Regions from separate parts of the Methylobacterium sp. J-043 genome, predicted to be linked through region 2. Evidence: riboswitches for the same ligand, from Rfam matches in the RefSeq annotation. Region 2 holds a riboswitch; the other holds the start of a gene.
What was found. Region 2 has a riboswitch for thiamine pyrophosphate ahead of thiO (glycine oxidase ThiO). Riboswitches for the same ligand answer to the same signal wherever they lie in the genome.

Region 1 (11,771 bases), on a different contig from region 2:
CGTGAGCCGCTCCGGCGCGGTGAGCGGAGCGTCTCTGAGCAGCAGCAGCGGGATCGGCGCCATCGACAGCGCCGCGCTCGCGGCGGTGCGCGGCAGCCTGCCGCCCGCCCCCTCCGGGGTGACGCAGTCGAGCCTCCCGGTCACCGTACCGCTGCGCTTCAGCCCAGGACGTTAGGCCGGCATCGTTCTCCCGTCCGCCGCGTTGTCCCGCTCACACCGGACAGCGCGGCGGATGACCATCTTCTTCACGAGCGACACGCATTTCGGCGACCCCCGGATCCTGCGGATCGACCGGCGCCCCTTCGCGGATCTGCCGTCCCACGACGCGGCCCTGATCGAGGCCTGGAACGCCGTCGTCGGGCCGGACGACACCGTCTGGCATCTCGGAGACTTCGCCCTCGGTCCCCCACCGGAGCGCATCGCGGCCCTGCTCGAGGCGCTCAACGGCCGCAAGCACCTGATCGTCGGCAACAACGACGGTCCCGCCACCCTGTCGGCGCCCGGCTGGGCCTCGGTGGCGCATTACGCGGAGACCGAGGTCGAGGGCCGCCGGCTCGTACTGTGCCACTACGCCTTCCGCACCTGGAACGGCCTCGGTCGCGGCGCGATCAACCTGCACGGCCATTCCCACGGCCGGCTCAAGCCGATCCCGCGACAATACGATGTCGGCGTCGATACGCAGGGCTTGGCGCCGGTCACCCTCGACCAGATTCTCGTCTCGCGCCGCGGGCGTGTGTCGGAGACGGCGCGCCAAAACCGCGCCGGGCAGGATCTCGGTCGCCAAGTTCTCGGTCAAAAGGAGTCCGCGGAGGGATAGGGGTGTCGATCGAATCCCAGTGCGCCGAATGTTCCACCAAGAATCGTCCGGGAAGCTTCCAAGAATCTTGGCAGATCCTGCAGGCCAGTTTCGGAACCATCGGCTTAGCGTCACCGTTCAAAAGCCGACACGAGCGATGACGCAGTGGCCGGATCGGTGAAGACACTGTGATGGCCGCGTGCTGAACGCTCCTTAACCTTATCATGACTTCGGTCGAACAAAGTCGGTCTGCTCCATGCGTCACCTCATGCGACACACCGTTTTCGCCGGCCTTGCGGCCTCCCTCGTCGGCGTCTCCCTGGCTTCCTCCGCGCTCGCGGCGCCGGGTTGCCTCGACGGCCGCCGCAAGATCCAGGAAGCCAGCGCTCTGCGCTATCAGGCCCGCCAGGAAGCACAGCTCGGCAATCACGACCGGGTTTGCGACACCCTCGACGAGATCGGCGATCGCTACCACGAGGCGCAGGACGCCTTCGAGGATTGCGGGGCCGACATCGTGTCGATCGATCTGCGCAGCGAGCTCCGCTCCCTGCGCGCCGCCAAGCAGGTCAACCGCTGCGACTGACCGCGGCCGGCCCCGCGCTCCCGGCGGATCGAGACCGCCTCTAACCCGATGCTGCCGAAGCCGGATCCGTCCGCGGGTCCGAGTGTGGTCCCGCACCGCCAAGCGTCACCGTGAAGCGCAGATTCACTGCAATCGAACCGATTGCTTCGCGCCGGAAAACTTCTCTTCTCCCCTCAGGGTCTTGCCATGATCGCCACCGACAACGCCCTCCGTCAGCCCACCGCTGACATGCAGACCGGCCCCTCCTTCGCCGCGGCCCTGTTCGGCTTCCTCGGCAGCACCGTTGCGACGACGATGGTGATGTTTCTGCTCAGCAGCAGCGTCTGATCCGGCTTCCGCTCGATCCAGGCGGGGACCGATCAGCAAGCCCGCGCGGCGCTCGCACGAGACACGACATCGCGCCCTGCGAAGCGAACGAGCGGATTTCCTGAGGCCTGCCTCGAGGGATCGGGACTGGCCTCAGGGGGCGACCGACCAGAGGCGGCTACGCGAGAACAGCATCTCCGGATTGCCGACTTGGTTCGCCGTCTTCGGCACCGGGCAGCGGGGCGTCTCGGGGCGAGGTGCTACGACGACCGCTGCCTGAGCGGGCGGCACGAGGCCGAGTCGCATTTGCACCGCCGGGTGCCGGGCAGCGGTGATGGTGACGACACCGGCGATGATGCAGCCGGCCATCAATCCGAGAAAGAAATTCGTCATCTGAAGCGGGTTCCGGACCCGATGTGGCACGGACTGGCCATAACGGCCGCCACGCCGAAGCACTCACCCCCTTTCGGGGCGCCAATACGGCAGAACGCTCGCATACCGGCTTTTAACAAAAACGATGCATTGATTCGCCTGCGATCGGCCGAGGGCGGCGCAGGGAGAACACTGACGATGCAGTACGCGGCCAATGCCTATGCGAAGGCTTCGCGCGTGGCGCTCTCCCCTCGGGAAGCCGAGGCAGCCGTTCTGCTGAAGGCCGCCGGCCGTCTCCAGTCCCTCGGTTCACAGATCGAGGCGGGGCCGGCGCTCAACGACGCGCTGACGTTCAACCAGCGTGTCTGGACGATCCTGGCGTCCGCCGCGACCGAGCCGAACAGCCCGCTCCCCGCCGAGGTCCGCACCGGCATGGCGCAGCTCTCGGCCTACGTGTTCCATACGATCCTGGACACGATGATCGAGCCGACCGCGCAGAAGATCGAGTCGCTCGTCTCGCTCAACAACCACATCGCTGCGGGGCTTCAGGGCGACGCCGGGCCGGGGGTGTAAAGGCCGGCTTCCAGCAACCGAATCGCTTCAGAGCCGCCGGAGCGGATCGCCTTCGGCAGCGGCGTACTATCTGGGCCGTTGAAACCATGGGCCGACGCGGCGCGCGCGTGCCCGCACGTCCGGTCCCGTCGGATGGCTGGTCATACCAGATCCGCCATCCCGAAGGGATCGAACGGATTTGGTATCAGGCCGTCTTGGCGATGCGCTCGCCCGGAGATGGAGCTGCTTCCCGCGCGTAGGCCCGCGCCTTGAGGATCACTTCGTCGGGAATCTGCATCACCACATCGCCGGTCTGCGGATCGGTGACACGGAAAACGAGGCTCTGGCTGTCCGCATCGCGGGTATAGGCACGCCGCTCCGGCTCGGACGGTTTCGTGTCCGCACTCTCGGGGCTCACGGCGACGGTGACCGCGGGATCGAGCACGCGGGAGGCGGGCGCCTCGTCGCGAACGGTCTCCGCGACCGGTCGGACGGGGGTGATGGGGGCGGTGGAGACGGGCGGCGTCGAGGCCGCGGCCCTGATCGGGTCCATGGCTGCATTCCTTCGGTTCCGGCGCGAGGCCGGACCTCAGGAGATTGCGTGCGTCGCTACCGGAATCTTAAGGCCCGCCGCTTGTCCCCCGGGAATGCCGGCCAGCCTCACCGATCCGTAACGATGACCTGAAGAATTTTCGCGAATTCGCATCAAGCGATGGCTTTTGCGAGGATGGCCGCCCGCCGGGCGGCCATCCCGTATTCGGCGCGGCTTATTCCGCCGCGTCGACGTAGAGCTTGCCGCCCTCTTCCAGGAACTCCTGCGATTTGGCCGCCATGCCGGCCTGGCGCTCGGCGTCGCTCATCGGCTGGGCTTGGCCGATGACGATGCCGGCCTCCTCCATGGCGAGCACGTCGGCGCGCAGATCCTGCGTGATCTTCATCGAGCAGAATTTCGGGCCGCACATCGAGCAGAAATGGGCGACCTTGTGCGCGTCCTTCGGCAGGGTTTCGTCGTGGTAGGTACGCGCCGTGTCGGGATCCAGCGAGAGGTTGAACTGGTCCTCCCAGCGGAAGTCGAAGCGGGCGCGGCTGAGGGCGTCGTCGCGGAGCTGCGCCGCGGGGTGGCCCTTGGCGAGGTCGGCGGCGTGCGCGGCGATCTTGTAGGTGATGACGCCGGTCTTCACGTCGTCGCGGTTCGGCAGGCCGAGATGCTCCTTCGGCGTGACGTAGCAGAGCATGGCGCAGCCGAACCAGCCGATCATCGCCGCGCCGATCCCGCTCGTGATGTGGTCGTAGCCCGGCGCGATGTCGGTGGTCAGCGGGCCGAGCGTGTAGAACGGCGCCTCGCCGCACTCAGTCAGCTGCTTCTCCATGTTGACCTTGATCTTGTGCATCGGCACGTGGCCGGGGCCCTCGATCATGGTCTGGCAGCCCTTGTCCCAGGCGATCTTGGTGAGTTCGCCGAGCGTCTCCAGTTCGGCGAATTGGGCCGCGTCGTTGGCATCCGCGATGGAGCCGGGGCGCAGGCCGTCGCCGAGCGAGAACGACACGTCGTAGGCCCGCATGATGTCGCAGATTTCGTCGAACCGCTCGTAAAGGAACGACTCGCGGTGCCCGGCGAGGCACCAGCGCGCCATGATCGAGCCGCCGCGCGACACGATGCCGGTGGTGCGCCGCGCGGTGAGCGGCACGTGGGCCAGCCGCACGCCGGCATGGATCGTGAAGTAGTCGATGCCCTGCTCGGCCTGCTCGATGAGCGTGTCCTTGAACACCTCCCAATCGAGCTTCAGCGGGTCGCCGCCGACTTTCTCCAGCGCCTGATAGATCGGCACGGTGCCGATCGGCACGGGCGAGTTGCGCACGATCCACGAGCGGATGTTGTGGATGTTGCGGCCCGTCGAGAGGTCCATGACCGTGTCCGCACCCCAGCGGATCGACCAGACCAGCTTCTCGACTTCCTCGGCGGCCGACGACGTGACGGCGGAGTTGCCGATATTCGCGTTGATCTTGACGAGGAAGTTACGGCCGATCGCCATCGGCTCGAGTTCGAGGTGGTTGATGTTGGCCGGGATGATGGCCCGCCCGCGGGCGATCTCGTCGCGGACGAATTCGGGCGTGATGAAGGGCGGCACCGCCGCGCCGTAGCTCTCGCCGTCGGCGAGCGCGGCCTCGGCGCGCTCTAGCATCTGCGCGCGGCAGGCATTCTCGCGATGCGCCACGTAGATCATCTCTTCCGTGATGATCCCGGCGCGGGCGAACTCGTATTGCGTGACCAGCTGCCCCGGCTCCGCCCGGCGGATCGTGCGTTCGGCGGGGCACGGCGCCACGAGCTTGTCGGCGGCGGCAAAGCCGTTGTCCTCCGGCTTCACCTCGCGCGGCTTCACGGCGGCGTAGCCGCGCCCGACGATCCACGGCTCGCGGACCGGGGCCAGACCCTTCTCGAGATCGATGCCCGCATCGGTCTCGGTGTAGGGGCCCGACGGGTCGTAGACCCGCACCGGCTCCTCCTTCGGGTCGGAGAGGGCGATCTCCCGGTAGGGCACGCGGATGTCGGGGCGGCCGGGCGCCTCGGCATAGACCTTGCGCGAGCCCTGCACGGGGCCGGTGGTCACGCTGGCGGGATTGCCGTTGGGAAGATCTTTGGGACGGACGGGTGCGTTCATCGCTGTCGCTCCTGATAGGGGAGGCGACCCGTGGTCCCGACGATGGTGCGGCTGGCCGATGCTGCTTGTGAGCAGCGGCCACTGGTTCCCGTCCCTCCGCCGGTACGAGCCGGATCAGGTTCAAGGGTCAGGGCGCCTGCCCACTCTCAGCCCCATACGGGGCCCCCCTCGGAACGATTCCAGCCTCTGCTTCGGCGCGATCCTTGTCAATGCATCGCCGGAACGGGCCGATTCGGAGGAAAGATTTTTTGGTTCGGAACTGGCCCGGTGTCACGGCGGCAAAGCTTGACCGATTGCCGCGGATTCGAGCCACGGTTTCGACGAAAAACTCACCAATTGAGCCGGGAAGCCTCCTTTGGCGACCCCGCGCTGCGGCTTGGGTGTGGATGACGCCCGGTCGGCGGGTGGCCACGCGCCCGCCTTTTCGCGACACACGATGGCGATGAGCACGGTCATCCCTTTCCGCCGCCCCCCTGCCCCCGCCACGCCGGCCCGCGCCGGCTGCGACGTCGCGGCTGTCGCGGGCGACCTCCTGGACGTTCTCGATCAGCTCGAAGGGCTGGTGGCGCGGGCGGCCGGCATGGACCGGCCCCGGATCGAGGTGGAGCGCAGCGTGCAGCACCTGCTCGATGCGATCAGCGCCGTCGAGCGCGCCTCCGACACCCTGGGCGAGGGCAGCAGCATCTCCGAGCCGGCCTGAGCATTCAGGCGCCGTCGGCCATCGGCCGGGTTTCGCGCGTTTTTGCTTGTTCCCAGCTCACGCGCTGCATCGACATCGCGCGTGGCAACGGCTTCGCAGCCCGGTGCCGGGAAAGGCAGGACCGTTCACGCCCCGGCGTGCAGCACGCTCGCCATGATCGTCCCGTAATGGCAGGCGGTCGCGGCCAGGACGAAGGCGTGCCAGATCGCATTCTGGAACGGCAGGCTGCGCCAGACGTGGAAGACCACGCCGCCCGAGTAGAGCAGGCCGCCGATAGCGAGGAGCCAGAGGGCGGACGGGGTGAGCCCCGAGATCACCGATTCGTAGGCAAGGACGCCGCTCCAGCCGAGCATCAGGTAGAGCACGATCGAGACCCGGTCCCAGCGGCCGGGCATCAGGATCTTGATGGCGATGCCGGTGAGGGCCACCGTCCAGATCAGGGCGAGCAGCGTCCAGGCGACGGGGCCGGAGCCGACCAGCGCCACCACCGGCGTGTAGGTGCCGGCGATCATCAGATAGATGAAGGCATGGTCGAAACGGCGCAGGATCCACTTGCGCGGGCTCACCGGCCACATGTTGTAGGCGGCAGATGCGCCGAGCATCGCCAGCAACGCGGTGGCGTAGACCAGCAGAGAGGCCCGTTCGATCCACCCGAGATGGTTGAGGGCTGCCATCGCGATCAAGCAGATCGCGCCGAGAAACCCGAGGGCGATACCTGCGATATGGACTACACCGTCCGCCCGCAATTCACTGGGCGTGTAGTTCCATGTCAGCGCAAGCGGGCGTCCGTCCTCGGCCAGAAACATCCTCTGCTCCTGTGTTGGCGAGGTATTTAATTCTATAGAGCGGCGAGTCGTTCCATCGTCGGACTACCGAGAGCAGAGTCTTCCACCGAAATTGCTGTGACGACGACTGGAGCCCACCTTTTGCGCTGCAAGGTACGCTGCTTTCTATGCTGCATCGCAGTCGGCCAAGGTTCCATTCCGAGCTTTCCCCCAGCATCGAAGCTGATCGCGACGGTTTCATGAACCGGACGCGGACGCCGAGCAGGTTTCGCGCCAAACCGCTGGAATGCCGCGGAGCCGTTTCAGGCGCCGCGGCCGGCGAGCGCTTCCAGCCCGATCGGCACCTCCGCCCCCATGGGCGCGGAGGCGGCGGGCACGCCGAGGGCAAGGCGGGCATGGACGGTGGCCATGATCAGCACCGCCATGGCGAAGACCTGATGCGCCAGACCCGCCCAGAGCGGCACCTGCAACAGGAGGGTGACGATGCCGAGACCCATCTGTGCCGTTGCCAGCGCCGCCACGCCCATCGCCCGGCCCGCCGCGGCGCTTCTGGGCGCCGTAAGCGCGGCCTGGACCGCGTGGGCGATGGCCGCCAGCACCACGAGATAGGCGAAGAGGCGGTGGTTGAACTGCACCAGGGCGAGGTTGTCGATGAAGTTCTCGATGAAGGGCACCTTGTCGAACAGCATACGGGCCGGCGGCACGAGAACGCCGTCCATGTCCGGCCACGTGTTGTAGAGCAGGCCCGCCTTCGAGCCGGCAACGAGCCCGCCGAGCCAGATCTGGACCAGCACCAGGGCCGGCAACAGGCAAGCGACGACCCGCACCGGTTCGGGCGCCGGAGCGAGCGCCCGCGGGCGGGTGCCGGCGGCGAGCCAGACGAGACCGGCGAGGATCAGACTCGCGGTAGTGAGGTGGAGTGCGAGCTTGAGCGGCGCCACCGCCGTCATGCCGGGCTGGAGGCCCGAGGCGACCATGATCCAGCCGATGGCGCCCTGAAGCCCGCCGAGCAGGCCAAGGCCGAGGAGGCCGGTGAGCAGGCGCCGCCCGAGCATGCCGCGGGCCCAGAACCACGCAAACGGCAGGAAGAACACGAGGCCGACGATCCGCCCGAGCAGGCGGTGCCCCCATTCCCACCAGTACAGCGTCTTGAAGCCGTCGAGCCCGATGCCCTGGTTGAGGATGCGGAATTGTGGCGTGTCGCGGTACTTGTCGAACTCCGCCGCCCAGTCGGCGGCGTCGAGCGGCGGGACCACGCCGGTCACAGGCCGCCACTCGGTGATCGAGAGGCCCGAGCCGGTGAGCCGCGTCGCGCCGCCGACGGCGACCATCGCGACGACGAGCACGGCGAGCCCATAGAGCCACGCGCGCACCGCACCGTGTCCGGGGCGGTAGGAGGCCGCCGGAACGGCGTCGAAGCGGTCGAGGGTCGGGTTCGTCGACAGTCTCATGGTCTCGCGCGTCAGGTCCGGCGGCCGGGAACGTTCGGGTGTGGCTTACGGGAAGCGGGACCCCGCGCGCAACGCGAGCTATGACGCATGCAGGGGGGATCGCCTCAGGCGATCCCCCTGTTTTCCTGCCAGCCTCAGTCGCCGGCGCCCGCCTCCGCGGGTTCATGCTTTCGCTCCGCTCGACGCCTTGGCTGAGCCAAGGCACGCGCCGCGAAGCCGCATTCCGCGATTTCGAGCGATCGCCCCGTGACGCAGGCTTCCCGCATTGCGGCGTCCGAACAGGACCGGTACGACCCGTTCCGGCGCGCGGACCGGCGCGCTTCCCGACACGAGAGATCGAAGGCCCCCATGCGCCGCCGCACGCGCACCCTGCTCGGAACCTTCGGGATCCTGGCCTTCGTGATCGTCTACGCGCCGCTGGCCATGGCGCTCGCCGACAGCCGCATCTCGGAAACCCATCCGGCGGTGCAGACGGTGATCTACTCGATCCTCGGCATCGCCTGGATCTTCCCGCTGATGCCGCTGATCCGCTGGATGGATCGGCCGGACGATTAGGGATTAGAACACGCCGGGCCCCTTTTTTCGCCGTACTCCCTGGCGAAAAGGCGAGACGTCTTACGCTCAAGGTTCGCTTCCGAAGGTCGCCCGCCGCCCATGCGCCCCTCCTCGCGCCGTCCCGCGCTTTCGTTCCGTCCGCACCTCCTCGCCGCCTCGTTGATGCTCGCCGCGCCGCTGGCCGCCGAAACCGCTGCCGCGCAGGGGACGCCGCGTTCCATGGCGGAATGCGAGCGGCTGAAGAACGATCTCGCCTACAACCAGTGCCTCGCCATGTTCGGCCCGCCCGCTCGGAACGTCGCCAGCGGCGGCGGCTATGTCAGCGGCAACGACGCCTCCAGCACCTCCTCGGTCGCCTCGACAGCGACGATCCCCGGCATCCCCTCGATCGAGGAGCCCGATGTCGAGCCGGCGCGGCGCCGGGGGCGGCGCTCCGGCCGGCGCGGCCGGGCCAGCGCCAGCTTCGATGTCGGCAGCGCCGATGCCGGTGCGGGGGAATCGGAGGGCGGCTCGTCGCGCTCGCGCCGCCGCCGCCGCTGAGGCGGCCTCTCCTTACGCCACGTTGAGCCGCCGCCCGCGGTTCCAGGCCAGGAACGGCACGCCGGACAGGAGGCTCGCCAGCGCGGCCTCACTCTGGTGCAACCCGTTCACCGAGACCCGCGGCAGGGCGTGGCAATGCTCCGCGTGCCCTGCGAACAGGTGGCCCGGCCGGGTCGTCACCGCGGTGGCGAAACCGAGTTTTTTGGCGGCTTCGAATTCCCGCGTCCCGGCCGAAGTCGGATCGCCCACCGGATAGGACAGGTGGCGCACCGGGCGACCCAGCTCCGCCTCGATCCGCGCACGGCTCTCGGCCATCTCCCGCCGCGCGAAACCGGCGTCGTGCTTGGCGAGCATCGGGTGCGAGAGCGTGTGCGCGCCGATGCAGACGGCCGGGTCGCGGGCGAGGTCGCGCAGTTCCTCCCAGGTCAGGCAGAGTTCGCGGGCGAGCCCGCCCGGCTCGAACCCGGCCTCGCGACAGAGCCGGGCGATTTCTTCGAGCAGCACCGGCTCCGGGCCGGCGCGCAGGGCGCGGTAGACCGTCTCGAAGGTGGTCGTCTTCTCCGCATCCGTGCGGGCCGGCAGGACGAGGCCGGAGCCGAGCCGCACCGCGTCGAGCCGGACCACCGCCCGCTCCAGTTCGAGCCACCACAGCCGCCCGCGCCCCTCGGCGAAATCGCTCGTCACGAACAGCGTCCAGGGTGCGCCGTGCCGTGTCAGCACGGGCCGGGCGTGCTCGACATTGTCGCGGTAGCCGTCGTCGAAGGTCAGCACCGCGAAGGGAGGCCCAGCCTCCGGGCTTGCGAGCCGCTCGGTGACTTGGTCGAGGCCGATCAGTTCGAAGCCACGGGCGGCGAGCCCCTTCAGCGTCCGTTCGAGAAAGGCGGGGGTGATCGACAAGAGAGCGTTCGGCGCGAAACTCGGCACCGACTCGGGGCGGACATGGTGGAAGGTGAGGATGATCCCGCGCCCGCGGGTGGCGGGGGCGAGCCAGCGGTCGGCGCCCGTGGCGGTGATCGCCCGAAAGCCGGCGCGGAACAGGCGGTGTCGGGTGCGGGGCGACAGCATGGCGCGTCAGGACTCGGGGCACCGGGCGATCCCGGCATCGCCTTGAGCCTAGCGTCCGACGCGAAAAGCTTTCGTTACCCATCCCCGCAGATCGGCCGCCGGCATCAACCGAGGCTTGAGGCCAGACCGGGCAGGATCGCCCTCATGCCAAATCCGGTTGATCTCTTCGGGATAGCGGATTTGGGCTTCGGCGGGATCCCATCGCGCTGGCGCGATGGGATCCCTTCTCAAGCGCCGCGCGGGCTTGCGGATACGGTTCCCGCTTGGATCAAGCGGCAACCGTATCCGGCGGTTTCGTGGGGCTGCCCGTCCTGGCCGTGACGGGCGCCCGCAAAGGGGGATGTGGCAATGGCGGCTCTCGCCGAAGATCTGGGGCGCCCCGTGCGGGCGGAGCTGCGGGGCCATGGCGGCCTCACCGCGGAGGTGTTTTCCGATCTCGCCGAGGTCGAGGGGCTGTGGCGAGGCTTGGAATCCGACCCGGCCGTCCTGATGACGCCCTACCAGCGCTTCGACTGGGTGGCGGCGTATCTCGGCGCCGGGATCGATGCCGGTGAGGAGACGCGCATTCTCGTGCTCCGCGATGCGCATGGACGGGTGCGGCTGCTTCTCCCGCTCGCGATCGGGCGCCGCGGTCCGCTGCGGGTCGCGCGGGTGGTCGGCGACCGGCACGCCAACTTCCACATGCCGCTCTTTGCCTCCCGCGAGGCGGCGGCGATGCCGGCCGAGGATCTGACCGAAGCGCTGGTCCGGGCCGGCCGCGCGGCGGGCATCGACGCCTTCGCGCTCCGCAACCAGCCGCGCGTCTGGGACGGCACCCCGAACCCGTTGGCCGGAGGCGGCCTGCCGGCGCCGAGCGACGCTTACGGCATGCTGCTCGGCCCCGATGCCGAGGCGACCCTGCGCCGGGTGTTCAGCGGCGACACCCGCAAGAAGCTGCGGGCCAAGGAGCGCAAGCTCGTGGAGTTTCTTGGGTCCGTCGAGCACCGCGTCGCCGGGACGCCGGAGGCGGCCGCCGAGATCCAGGCGGCATTCTATGCGCAGAAGGCCGCGCGCTTCGCCGATCTCGGTGTCGCCGACCCTTACGCGGATGCCGAGATCCGCCGCTTCATCGCCTTTGCCACCGTGCCAGGCGCGGAGGGCCGCGCGGCGGCGATCGAGACCCACGCCCTGGTGGCGAGCGAGAGCGGGCGCATCCTGGCGACCTTCGGCGGCGCGGTGGACGGCGCCCGCTTCTGCGGGATGTGGACGTCCTTCGACACCGACCCCGAACTCGGCCGGTTCAGCCCCGGCGAGATCCTGCTGCACCGGCTCGTCGGCGATCAGGCCGCGCGGGGCCGCAGGGCGCTCGACCTTGGCGTCGGCGAGGCCGGCTACAAGGCCAAGACCTGCGACGAGACCATCGAACT
Region 2 (11,771 bases):
GGTCGGCGTCGTCGGTGCCTGCGCGGCCACCACGAGGTCCAAGGTCCCGACCGGCCCGGTCGCCGCTTGAGCGTGGGCCGGCCTCGCCGCCATCGTACGTGCGGCGGCCAAAGCCGCGGTGCCGGCGAGCAGCGTGCGCCGCGCGAAGCGAATCGTCATGGGCGGCTCCCCCCTGAGCCGGTCGCGGCGCCGCGCACCTTGGTCTCGACGGCGAGCACCCGCTTGCCCGCGCAGAGAAACAGTCGCCGCCCGTCCGGCCCGCCGAAGGCAAGGTTGGCGCAGGGGCCCTCGGTCGGGATGTGTCCGACCGGGTGGCCGTCGGCCGACCAGATCCGTACGCCGTCACCCGTGCCAGCATAGACCCGTCCGTCGGTATCGACCTTCACCCCGTCCGGGACACCCTTCGAGACGGTTGCGAAGACGCGCTCGTTCGAAAGCTGTCCGTCCGCGACGTCGAAGGCGCGGATCTCACCGGCCGCCCCTTCGCGGGTGCCCGACTCGCAGATGTAGAGAATGCGCTCGTCGGGCGAGAAGGCGAGCCCGTTGGGCTGCACGAACCGATCCGTGGCGACGGCGAGCGACCCGTCGGGGGTGAGGCGGAAGACGAAGCGGCCCTTCTGCTCGGACGGGCGCGGCTTGCCCTCTTCGGCCTGATCAATGCCGTAGGTGGGATCGGTGAACCAGATCGCGCCTTCGCGGGCGACCACGACGTCGTTGGGCGCATTGAGCCGTCCACCGTCGTAACGGTCCGCCAGCACGGTGATAGCGCCGTCGGTCTCCCGCCGCACGATTCGCGAGGTACGGTGCTCGCAGGTGACGAGGCGGCCCTGCGTATCGAGGGTGTTGCCGTTGGCGTTGTTGGAGGGCTCGCGAAACACGTCCGCGCGGCCACCCTCGCGGATCAGCATCATCCGGTTGCGCCGCACGTCGCTGAAGATCAGGCCGCCGAGGGACGGCGCCCAGACCGGCCCCTCGCACCATTCACCCTCGTCATACAGCGTTTCCACGCGGGCCGAGGGATCGAGCACTGCCGAGAGATCGTCGGCGGCGCGCGCCCGGGAGGCGAGCGCGCCGAACAGGGCGAGGCCGAGGAGCGGGCGGCGTCCGATGCCGCGGCGGGTGAGCGAGGGCGATTCCGTCATCGGGCGAAAAACGCATCGCCCCGGCGAAAGCTCCGCGCGATCGGCTTTAAGACTCCGGCAGGTCCGCCGCGCTAGACTGCCTGCCGCAAGGCCGGTCCTGAACGTCCACGCGATCCGCTTCCAGCAGAGTCACCGTGCGCTACCCGCCCCACATCCTCGAAGAGATCCGTGCCCGCGTGCCCACCTCCGAGGTGGTCGGCCGGCGCGTGCGGCTGAAGAAGGCCGGCCGCGAGTGGCGCGGCCTGTCGCCGTTCAATTCGGAGAAGACGCCCTCGTTCTACGTGAACGACCAGAAGCAGTTCTACCACTGCTTCTCCTCCGGCAAGCACGGCGACATCTTCAAATTCGTCATGGAAACGGAAGGCTTGAGCTTCCCCGAGGCGGTCGAGCGGCTGGCCGGCGAGGCGGGCGTCCCCCTGCCGAAGATGACGGTGGAGAACGAGCAGGCCGAGGAGCGGCGCAAGGGCGCCCTCGAAGTCATGGAACTGGCCGCCGCCTACTTCGAGGAGCAGTTGCGGGGGCCGGCGGGCGGGGAGGCGCGGGCCTATCTCGACCGACGGGCCCTGGGCGAGGCGACGCGCAAGACGTTCCGGCTCGGCTATTCCCTGCCCGGTCGCTACGCCCTGCGCGATTTCCTCGCGGGCAAGGGGGTCGACCGCGACCTGATGCTGGAACTCGGGCTGCTCGCGGCGCCCGAGGGGGTGAACGTCCCCTACGACAAGTTCCGCGACCGGATCATGTTTCCGATCCTCGACGTCCGCGGCCGCGTCGTCGCCTTCGGCGGCAGGGCGATGCAAGCCGAGGCCAAGGCGAAGTACATGAACTCGCCGGAGACGCCGCTCTTCCACAAGGGGCGGATGCTCTACAACCTCCATGCCGCCCGCAAGAGCGCGCACGACCGGAGCCGGATCGTCGCGGTGGAGGGCTATGTCGACGTCATCGCCATGACGCTGGCCGGCTACCCCGAGACGGTGGCGCCGCTCGGCACGGCGCTGACCGAGGATCAGCTCGCCCTGCTCTGGCGCCATGCCGACGAGCCGATTCTGTGCTTCGACGGTGACGGGGCGGGCCAGCGCGCCGCCTTCCGCGCGCTCGACGTAGCCCTGCCGATGCTGGAGCCCGGCAAGTCCCTGCGCATCGCGATGTTGCCCCAGGGGCAGGACCCCGACGACCTGATGCGCTCCGGCGGTCCCCCGGCGATCGAGGCGGTGCTCTCGGCCGCGCGACCGCTCGTCGAGATGCTGTGGGCGCGCGAGGCCGAGGCGGCGACCCTCGAGACGCCGGAGCGCCGGGCCGGACTCGCCCGAACCCTGCGGGAGGCGGTGGCCGGCATTCGCGACGAGACCGTGCGCCGCTTCTATCGCGACGATATCGAGGGGCGGCTGCGGGGCCTGTCCGGCGGGGCTAGTGGCGGCTTTTCCGGCGGACGCACCGAGCGCGCGGCCGGCGGCCGTCCGGCGAGCCCGCGCGGCGCCCCGTTCCAGCGCCGGCCCCGCCCCGGCGATCCGCCGCCGTCGCCCCGCATCACCACGGGCTTCAACCCGCTGCTGAAGACGGCGGCCCCCATGCCGGCGGCGGGCGGGCGGGCGGCCAAGCGCGAGGCGATGATCGTCATGAGCCTGCTCGCGCACCCGGAGTTGCTCGGGATCGAGGAGGAGGCGCTCGCCGCCCTCGAACTGATGAACCCGGATGCCTGCGCGCTGCGCACTCTCCTGCTCGACCGGGCGGCGGAGGCCGGCACCCCGGAAGCCGAATTGATGGAGGCGCGGCTGCGTCGTGCGGGGCTGGAAGAGGCCCATGCCCGATTGCTCGCCCTGGTCAGCTCCGGCGACCGCTGGACGCTCGATCCGAACGCCGACCCGCAGCGTCTCGAACAGACCCTGCATCAGGCCGTGATCTTGCACCGGCAGACGGGAGCGCTACATAGCGAACTTCACCAAGCTGAAAGAGATCTTGCCGAGGACGGATCCGAGGCCAATTTCGCGTGGCTATGCGATGTGCAACAGCAATTGGCAGTGATCGCTGCGGCCGAGGCGGAAGCGGAGGTCTCTCATGAGGAATGAATTCGCGTCGGCGTGACCGTAGGGTGACGGCGGCGAGGGGCCGATTTGGTTAACGGTCGGTCAACGCACGGCAAGTTAAAGCGGATGCAACGAGAATCGGCGCGGGCACTCGACAAGCGCGCCATTCCAAGACATTGCGACGGGTCTTTCGCGGAGCGCGGGCTCAGCCTGCGGCGCCGCCACGAGAACAATAGGCTGAGCATGGCAACGAAGGCAACCGAGCGGGACGATGCGGACGCCGCCCAGGATCAACCGACGGACGGCCCGCTCCTTGACCTGACGGATGCCGCCGTCAAGCGGATGGTCAAGCTCGCGAAGAAGCGCGGTTACGTCACCTACGAAGAGATCAACGAGGTCCTCCCGGACGGTCAGGTCGACGGCGACCAGATCGAGGACGTTCTCGCGCAGCTCGACGACATGGGCATCCGTGTGGTCGAGGCGGAGGAATCCGAAGAGGCCGCGCCCGAGGCCAAGGCCAACGGCGAAGCCTCCGAGGAGGAGGAGAGCGCCGAGGGCGGCGAGGTCGCCGAGACCTCTGGCACCCGTGCTGTCGCGGTCGCGACCCCCACCACCCGCGAGCCGACCGACCGAACGGACGATCCCGTGCGGATGTACCTGCGCGAGATGGGCTCGGTGGAGCTGCTCTCGCGCGAGGGCGAGATCGCGATCGCCAAGCGCATCGAGGCCGGTCGCGAGGCGATGATCGCTGGCCTCTGCGAGAGCCCGCTGACCTTCCAGGCCATCATCATCTGGCGCGACGAACTCGTCGACGGCAAGGTGCTGCTGCGCGACATCATCGACCTCGAAGCCACCTATGCCGGCCCCGACGCCCGCGGCGCGCCGCAGGAGGCGGAGAGCGAGAACGAGGAGTCGGAGGACGCCGAAGGCGCCGTCCCGCCGGAAGGCGGCGACGACGAGGACGACATGGAGAACAACGTGTCGCTCGCGGCCATGGAGGCCGAGATCAAGCCGCGCGTTCTCGAAACCTTCGACAACATCGCCTCGAACTACCGCAAGCTGCGCAAGCTCCAGAACGAGGAGACGGAGCTAAAGGCCGGCGGCGGCACGGTCACCTCCGCGCAGACCAAGAAGCAGGCCGAGCTGAAGGACATCGTCGTCACCGACGTGAAGTCGCTCTCGCTCAACGCCAACCGCATCGAGGCGCTGGTCGAGCAGCTCTACGACATCAACAAGCGCCTCATTTCGCATGAGGGCCGCCTGATGCGCGCCGCCGAGCATCACGGCGTCGCCCGCGACGAGTTCCTGCGCCACTACCAGGGCTACGAACTCGACCCGAACTGGATGGACCGCGTCGCCACCCTCGGCGGCCGGGGCTGGAAGAACTTCGTCGAGCGCGGCGGCCGGCAGGTCGCGGACCTGCGCGAGCAGATCCTGACGCTCGCCTCCGAGACCGGCCTTCAGATCGGCGAATACCGCAAGATCGTCGCGATGGTGCAGAAGGGCGAGCGCGAGGCTCGTCAGGCGAAGAAGGAGATGATCGAGGCCAACCTCCGCCTCGTGATCTCGATCGCCAAGAAGTACACCAACCGCGGCCTGCAGTTCCTGGATCTGATCCAGGAGGGCAATATCGGCCTGATGAAGGCGGTCGATAAGTTCGAGTACCGCCGCGGTTACAAGTTCTCGACCTACGCCACGTGGTGGATCCGGCAGGCGATCACCCGCTCGATCGCCGATCAGGCGCGCACGATCCGCATTCCGGTGCACATGATCGAGACGATCAACAAGATCGTCCGCACGTCGCGCCAGATGCTGCACGAGATCGGCCGCGAGCCGACTCCGGAGGAGCTGGCCGAGAAGCTGGCCATGCCGCTGGAGAAAGTGCGCAAGGTCCTGAAGATCGCCAAGGAGCCGATCTCCCTCGAAACGCCGATCGGCGACGAGGAGGATTCGCATCTCGGCGACTTCATCGAGGACAAGAACGTCGTCCTACCGATCGACGCGGCGATCCAGTCGAACCTGCGCGAGACCACGACCCGCGTGCTCGCCTCGCTGACGCCGCGCGAGGAGCGCGTTCTGCGCATGCGCTTCGGCATCGGCATGAACACAGACCACACTCTCGAAGAGGTGGGTCAGCAGTTCTCGGTGACCCGCGAGCGCATCCGTCAGATCGAAGCGAAGGCCCTGCGCAAGCTCAAGCATCCGAGCCGGTCGCGGAAGCTGCGAAGCTTCCTCGACAACTGATCCGGACGCTGAACCGGCCGCCCCTCGGGGCGGCCGTTTTCGTTTGACACGGATTCAGAGTGATCGCCCGGGATTTTGCCCCCTCCGTCATCGCGAGGCGGAGCTGAAGCGAGCCAGGGCGCGACTTCGCCGGATCGTGCGGAGCCCTGGATTGCCACGGCTTCGTCTCGCAAAGACAGTGAAGATCCTGAGGCGATAAACCGTATCAGACCGGGCGCCGCCGAGCCGGTCGCCAAGCGCGGCGCGCGAGCAGGGCGGCCAGGGTCCCCGCTACGCCGACGGGCGCGTAGACGGCCAGGAGGGCGAGCCCGAGGCTGGCCTCCCCGAACAGGTGGTCGCTGAGAAGACCGACTAGAAGCGGCCCGAGGCCGAACCCCGCCAAGTTGACGGTTGCGAGGAAGAGGGCGTTGACCCGGCCGCGCAGCCGCTGCGGGGTCAAGATCTGTATGCCTGCCAAGCCGGGTGGACTGGTGAAGCCGAGCAGCGCGACGAGGCCGGCGAACCCGATAAGCGAGAGGGACAGGTCGGGGCTCAAACTCGCGAACGCCGTCATCGGCACGGCCAGGATCAGCCCCACCGCCAGAAGCAGCGGCGCGGCATCCGCGTGCCCGGCGCCGCGCAGCCGGTCCAGGGCCAGCCCGCCCGCGAAATGGCCGAGCGGCGCGGCGATCAGCACGAGGAGGCCGAGGCGCAGGCCGCTCTCCGCCGGGGTGAGGCCGAAGGCGCGGACATAGAAGGTCGGCGCCCAGGCGGTGAGGGTCTGCGTCATGAGAACCGCGGCCGTGGCGGCGGCGACGTGCGGCAGGTACGCCTTCCGCCGCCGCGCGATCCAGGCCAGGGCGCTGCGAAGCGACGGTTCGCGGCGTCTGCGCGACGCCTGTGCCGAAGCGGTGGCCCGCGGGGTCGGCCGGATGCGGAGCACCAGGATTGCGAGGGCAAGGTTCGGCAGCGCCGCGAGGACGAGCAGAGCCTGCCACGGTGCGAGGGGGGCGAGGCCGGGAAGGGTGAGGCCGCCCCGTGCCGTCAGCCATGCCAGCACGGCCCCGCCCGCGAGGAGAGCGAAGCTGCGGCCGAGCGTGGCGGCGGCGGTGAGCGCCGAGATGCCCCGGCCGAGGCGATTCCGGCGTAGATGCAGGGTCATCAGCGAGAGAGCGGCGGGGCCGAACCCCGCCTGACCCAGCCCGAGCGCGAGGCGCGCCGCGAGGAGCGCGCCGAACCCGGCTGCGAGACCGCTGGCGAAGGTCGCCGCACTCCAGAGCGAGAGCCCTGCCAGGATAAGTCCGCGCTGGCGACCACGGTCGGCCACGATGCCGAGCAGCGGAAGGGCAAGTGCGTAGGGGAGGGCGAAGGCCGAGCCTTGGAGCAGGCCGAGCTGGGTATCGCTGAGAGCCAAGGCCTGCTTGAGCGGGGTGGCGACCAGCGTCAGGAGAAACCGGTCACTGAACGCCGAAAACTGGATCGTGGCCAGCAAGGCGACGAGCGGCCAGCCCGCGAGACCGGCTCGGGCGGAGGCTGTGCCCGGTTGCGGGTTCGCGGAAAGGGATGACATCCGTGGGTTCAGGCGAGGGCGCGCGACCAAGCGGACATTAGGTTCGCGGCACTCTCACCGGGCAGAGGCTGGCCGACGGTGCCCGCGCGCGGGTGGCGCATTTCGGCGCGATAGCGGCCCGGCGGCAAGCCGAACGTGCTGCGGAAGGCGCGGCTGCAATGGCTCTCGCTGGCAAAGCCGTGATCGAATGTGAGGGTGGTGATCGAGCGGGCCTCGACCGGATTGCGGAGCGCCCCGCTCAACCGTTCGAGGCGGCGGGTCAGGATGTGGTGTGCGACGCCGCCCGTCGGCTCGAACAGGCGATAGAGTGCGCTGCGGGACAATCCCGCCCCCCTTGCGACCATCGAGACGTCGAGTGCGGGGTCGTTGAGCCGCCCTTCGATGAACGCCTCCGCGCGCCGCCGCCGCAAATCGGCGATAAGGGCATTCGAAGCCTCGTCGTCGGGCCTGACCTGCCCGAGCGCGCCGGCTAGCAACTCGGTCAGCGCACGGGCGGTACTCTCGGCCGTGCTCGGCTCGGTGGCGGCGGCCCGCCGCGCGAGGGATCCCATCAGGTCGCCGAGCAGACCCGACACCGCCTCCGGCAAGACATGTCCGTGATAGCGGCCCGCTTCGGGCGCCGCCGCCTCGACCAGTTTTCGGCTCAGGCTCACCGTCACGGTCGATGCCGATTCGACGTGCGTCCGCTGCGGGCGGCTCATGTCGAACAGGATGACATCGCCGGGTGCGAGGCGGCGTTCCGCGTCGATGGAACCACCATAGTAGGTACCGCTGCGCAGGTACTGAATCACGAAGTGATCGAAGCCGTCGCGGCGCACGCGGGCTCTGTCACGCCAATGCTGGACGCTGCTTAACGTTCGCTCGAAGACGTTGATTGGGCCGAACCGATGCGCCTCTACGCGAGCGCGGAATGTCCCATCGGTCGCCGCGACGTTGGAACCGGCCGAGTAGAGCGCATGATACCCCTCGAAGCCGTCTGCCTCGGATGTGAAGGTGAAGGATTGGTTCGACACGGGCCAAGGAGCGCAAGGGAATCTGAAAACCGCGATCCCATGCAGTTATCGGTATCGCTTCTGGTGATCGCAAGCGCGATATTGTGCAGAAAGTCCCGCGCTCGCGATGTGTTGAGAAGCGTAATTCAATCGACGGCTCAACGGCATGCTTTCCGCGCACTTTTCATTCGGCAAGCCGCCTCGGGTCGGGTCTACTCGACGACGAAGCGCGTCTCGCCGGCGCTGCGGTTCCAGAACAGGGTCACCCGGCTGACATTGCACAGGTTCACCGCGCGAAACTCGGACTCGTCGCCGTCGTTGTAGACGACCTTGATGTCCCACTTGCAGGCGTTCGAGCTGCCGTTGAACGTGATGTCGGCGGTGTCGCCGTTGGCGATCGCATCCTTGCCCATCACGTCCTGGCCCCAGTGCGACTGGCTGACGGGACCGACATAGACCTCGTCGATCTGGTAGCCGGTGCGGTTGACGAGGGTGAAATCCTGCTTGCCCTGAGCCAGGGTAAGGCTTGGTGCGAGCGCCGCGGTGGCCAGAAGGGTGAGGCTGAAAGCGGTTCTCAACATGTCGGGTCGTCCTGGCGCCGATCGATCGGCGGGTCCGGCAGGCATCCTCCTGCCACGCTTCCGCCTTAGCGCCGGGGCGTGCGCTGCGCATTGCCGTGTCGCTTCGATGACTTGATCCAGCGTCCCAATCTCGGTCATGCTGGCTCACCTTGCCCGGCCTTCCGCGTCACGATGCGGTCACGCTCGTCCCCCAGGCTTCGAGCGTGCCGGGCGCTCGTCGTCCACCATGGGCTCAAAGCGCCGTTCGTGCCCCGCGCGAAGCCTTGCTTTGAGCACCCGAGAACCCACCTTTCCCCGATGCGAGACGCCGACGCACCGAAACCAACGCCGACGGCTCTCGCCGACGGATCGGAAGCCGAGGACGTCCCGTTCGGGGCTCTGCAACGCTGCGTTGGCATCCGCGATTGGCTGCTCGGTGAAGGTGCCCGGTTGCCCAAGGCCGACGACCTGCTTGCGGGGCTCGCCGAGCGCCTCAACGCGATCGGCGTGCCGATCGACCGGGCCTCCACGGCCATCGACACGCTTCATTCCGAGTATTCCGGCGTCGGCCGCGTCTGGACCCGCGGCGCCGGATCGACCGTGCGCCTGTTTCCCCACGGCGAGGTCTCCGCGAAGGCCTACCAAGCGAGCCCGTTCTCCACCGTGCACGAATCCGGCGAGTGGCTGAGCCTCGATCTCGCGGAGACCGCCGAGGACGCCTACGCGATCGTCCCGGAGCTGAAGGCCGACGGCTACACGCACTACCTCGTGGCGCCCCTGATCTTCACCAACGGCAACAAGAACGGCATCACCTTCGCCACGCGCGCGGAGGACGGCTTCCGCGATGAGGATATCGCGATCCTGCGCTTCGTCATGCCCGCGCTCGCCGCGGTGATGGAGATGCGCATTCTCAACAAGCAGCTCGATACGGTGCTGCGCATCTATGTCGGCGACGAGCCGCACCGCGCGATCCTCTCGGGCGACATCCGGCGCGGGCAGGTGCGCCGCATCCGCTCGGCGATCCTGTTCGCGGATATGCGCGACTACACGCGCCTGTCCGCCAACCGGACGCCGGAGGGCGCGGTCGATCTCCTGAACGCGTTCTTCGACTGTCTCGTGCCGCCGATCGAGCGGGAGGGCGGCGAGGTGCTGAAATATCTCGGCGACGGGCTGCTCGCGATCTTCCGCGAATCGGGAGACGACCTCGGCGGCGCGGCCAAGAGTGCGCTCACGGCAGCAGAGGCGGCGTTGGCGGCCCTTGCCGAAGCGAACACGGTCGGGCGCTTCGGTCTCGGCGAGCGGGTGGTCGATGCCGGCATCGCCCTGCATCACGGTGAGGCGGCCTACGGCAATGTCGGCTCCGGCACCCGGCTCGATTTCACCGTGATCGGCCGCGACGTGAACCTCGCGAGCCGCCTCGCGCGGCTCAACCGGACGCTTCAGGAGCCGCTCCTGATGTCGAAGCCGTTCGTGGACTTCCTGTGGGGCGACCCCGAACCGCTCGGAAGCCACGACCTCGACGGGTTCGACGAGCCGATGGCGGTGTACCGCCCTGGCCGGAGACGAGCGGCGAAGGCCGCTGCGGAATAAATCGTCAACGAACGCAAGCCAAGCGTTCGCGTGCTTCCGCCGTCCGGTGTGAGTCGTAGATGATTTACCCCATCCCCGGCCCGGTAGGGATTGACCGCGCGCCCGGCGGGGCCCACATCCGAAGTGTTCCAGGGAGATCCCCGACAAGGGGCTGAGAAACCGCTATCGCCGTCGCCGGCAGCGCGGAAATCCTTCGAACCTGATCCGGCTCATACCGGCGTAGGGATTGGACCTGATGGGGCGCTCGTTCGAGCGGACCCGCTTCTATCGAAGCACATGGTGCCAGTTCCTGCGGGCAGACCCGCGGAAGGCACGTTTTCGATGTCAGACCTGCTGACCTCCCCGATCGGCCAGCGCCGGAGCCTCACGGTGCGACCGCGCCCGGCGGAGTTGCCGCAGCGTGCCGACGTCGCCGTGGTGGGTGCGGGGCTGATCGGCCTGTCGATCGCGTGGCGGCTGGCGCAAGCCGGCCGCTCGGTGGCCGTGGTGGAGCGCGGGAGCGTCGGCAGCGGTGCGAGCCTTGCCGCGACCGGTATGCTGGCGCCCGCTGCCGAGCACGAGCCGGGCTCCGATCTGCTGTTGCCGCTGGCGCTCGAGTCGCTGCGCCGCTGGCCGGTTTTTCGCGACGCGCTCCAGGCGGCGTCCGGCCGCGAAATCGATTACCGCGCGGACGGCACCCTCGTGATCGCCATCGGCCGCGACGAGGTCGAGCGTCTGCGCTTCCGTCACGATCTGCAGCGCCGCTCGGGTGTCGCCGCCGAGTGGCTGTCCGGCCCGGAGGTGCGTGCGCGTGAGCCGCTGCTGCGCCCCAACGTCACCGCCGGCATCCTCTGCCCCCTCGACGCGCAGGTCGACCCACGGCTCGTGATGGACGCGCTGCTCGGCGCCTGCGAGGCGGCTGGCGTCGTTATCAGCGAGGGTGTCGCGGTCGAGGGGCTGGAGCGCCGGGGCGAGCGCGTCACCGGCCTGCACGCCGCCGGCCGCACGCTGGCCGCAGACACGGTGATCCTGTCTGCCGGTGCCTGGAGCGGGGAGGCGAGCCTGCTTCCCGGCGACCTCGCCGTGCCGGTCCGGCCGCTCAAGGGGCAGTCGTTGGCGCTGCGCACGACCAAGCGCACCGGCACCCTCTCCCGCATGGTCTGGACCGACGCGGTGCACATGGCGCCGAAAGGCGACGGGCATCTCATCGTCGGCGCGACGGTGGAGGATTGCGGCTTCACCAGCGGCGTCACCGCGGGCGGGTTGTTCGCCTTGCTGGAGGGCGCACGGCGGGTTCTGCCCGGTATCGAGGAAATGGCGATCGACGCGGTCTGGAGCGGCTTCCGTCCGACCTCGGACGACGACGCGCCGATCATCGAGGAGGCCGCTCCCGGCCTCGTCGTCGCCACCGGCCATCACCGCAACGGCTACCTGCTCGCCCCGGCGACCGCCGACGCCGTGGCGACCCTCCTCACCGAGGGCACGCTGCCGGACTTCGCCCGCGGTTTTGGCCGGGCGCGCTTCTCGTCATCGATGCAAACCGCAGGGAGGGCCGTGGCATGAGGCTGACCGTCAACGGTGAGACCTGCGAGCGCGAGGCGACCGACCTCGCCGTCCTGTTCGCGACGGAGGCCGAGGAGCGGGGCATCGAGAGTGCCGAGGGAATCGCCATCGCCGTCAACGGCCGCGTGGTG

Region 1: another riboswitch for thiamine pyrophosphate. It lies ahead of thiC (phosphomethylpyrimidine synthase ThiC); the one in region 2 lies ahead of thiO (glycine oxidase ThiO).

The regions. Positions count from the first base shown of each region.
Region 1 covers NZ_JAKSYB010000063.1:349,411-361,181, reverse strand. Annotated here, with positions in the region: gene MKK50_RS19690 (energy transducer TonB family protein) at 1-175, shown strand, start outside; gene MKK50_RS19685 (metallophosphoesterase family protein) at 233-817, shown strand; gene MKK50_RS19680 (hypothetical protein) at 1,053-1,379, shown strand; gene MKK50_RS19675 (hypothetical protein) at 1,566-1,706, shown strand; gene MKK50_RS19670 (hypothetical protein) at 1,839-2,078, opposite strand; gene MKK50_RS19665 (flagellar biosynthesis regulator FlaF) at 2,256-2,630, shown strand; gene MKK50_RS19660 (flagellar protein FlaG) at 2,815-3,162, opposite strand; gene thiC (phosphomethylpyrimidine synthase ThiC) at 3,377-5,269, opposite strand; TPP riboswitch at 5,344-5,448, opposite strand; gene MKK50_RS19650 (hypothetical protein) at 5,706-5,969, shown strand; gene trhA (PAQR family membrane homeostasis protein TrhA) at 6,095-6,775, opposite strand; gene MKK50_RS19640 (COX15/CtaA family protein) at 7,057-8,205, opposite strand; gene MKK50_RS19635 (DUF2842 domain-containing protein) at 8,554-8,760, shown strand; gene MKK50_RS19630 (hypothetical protein) at 8,860-9,300, shown strand; gene MKK50_RS19625 (polysaccharide deacetylase family protein) at 9,313-10,365, opposite strand; gene MKK50_RS19620 (GNAT family N-acetyltransferase) at 10,714-11,771, shown strand, end outside.
Region 2 covers NZ_JAKSYB010000061.1:85,381-97,151, forward strand. Annotated here, with positions in the region: gene MKK50_RS17805 (L-dopachrome tautomerase-related protein) at 1-159, opposite strand, end outside; gene MKK50_RS17810 (SMP-30/gluconolactonase/LRE family protein) at 156-1,142, opposite strand; gene dnaG (DNA primase) at 1,277-3,205, shown strand; gene rpoD (RNA polymerase sigma factor RpoD) at 3,407-5,407, shown strand; gene MKK50_RS17825 (MFS transporter) at 5,613-6,956, opposite strand; gene MKK50_RS17830 (helix-turn-helix domain-containing protein) at 6,965-7,969, opposite strand; gene MKK50_RS17835 (hypothetical protein) at 8,161-8,529, opposite strand; gene MKK50_RS17840 (adenylate/guanylate cyclase domain-containing protein) at 8,827-10,098, shown strand; TPP riboswitch at 10,220-10,342, shown strand; gene thiO (glycine oxidase ThiO) at 10,420-11,640, shown strand; gene thiS (sulfur carrier protein ThiS) at 11,637-11,771, shown strand, end outside.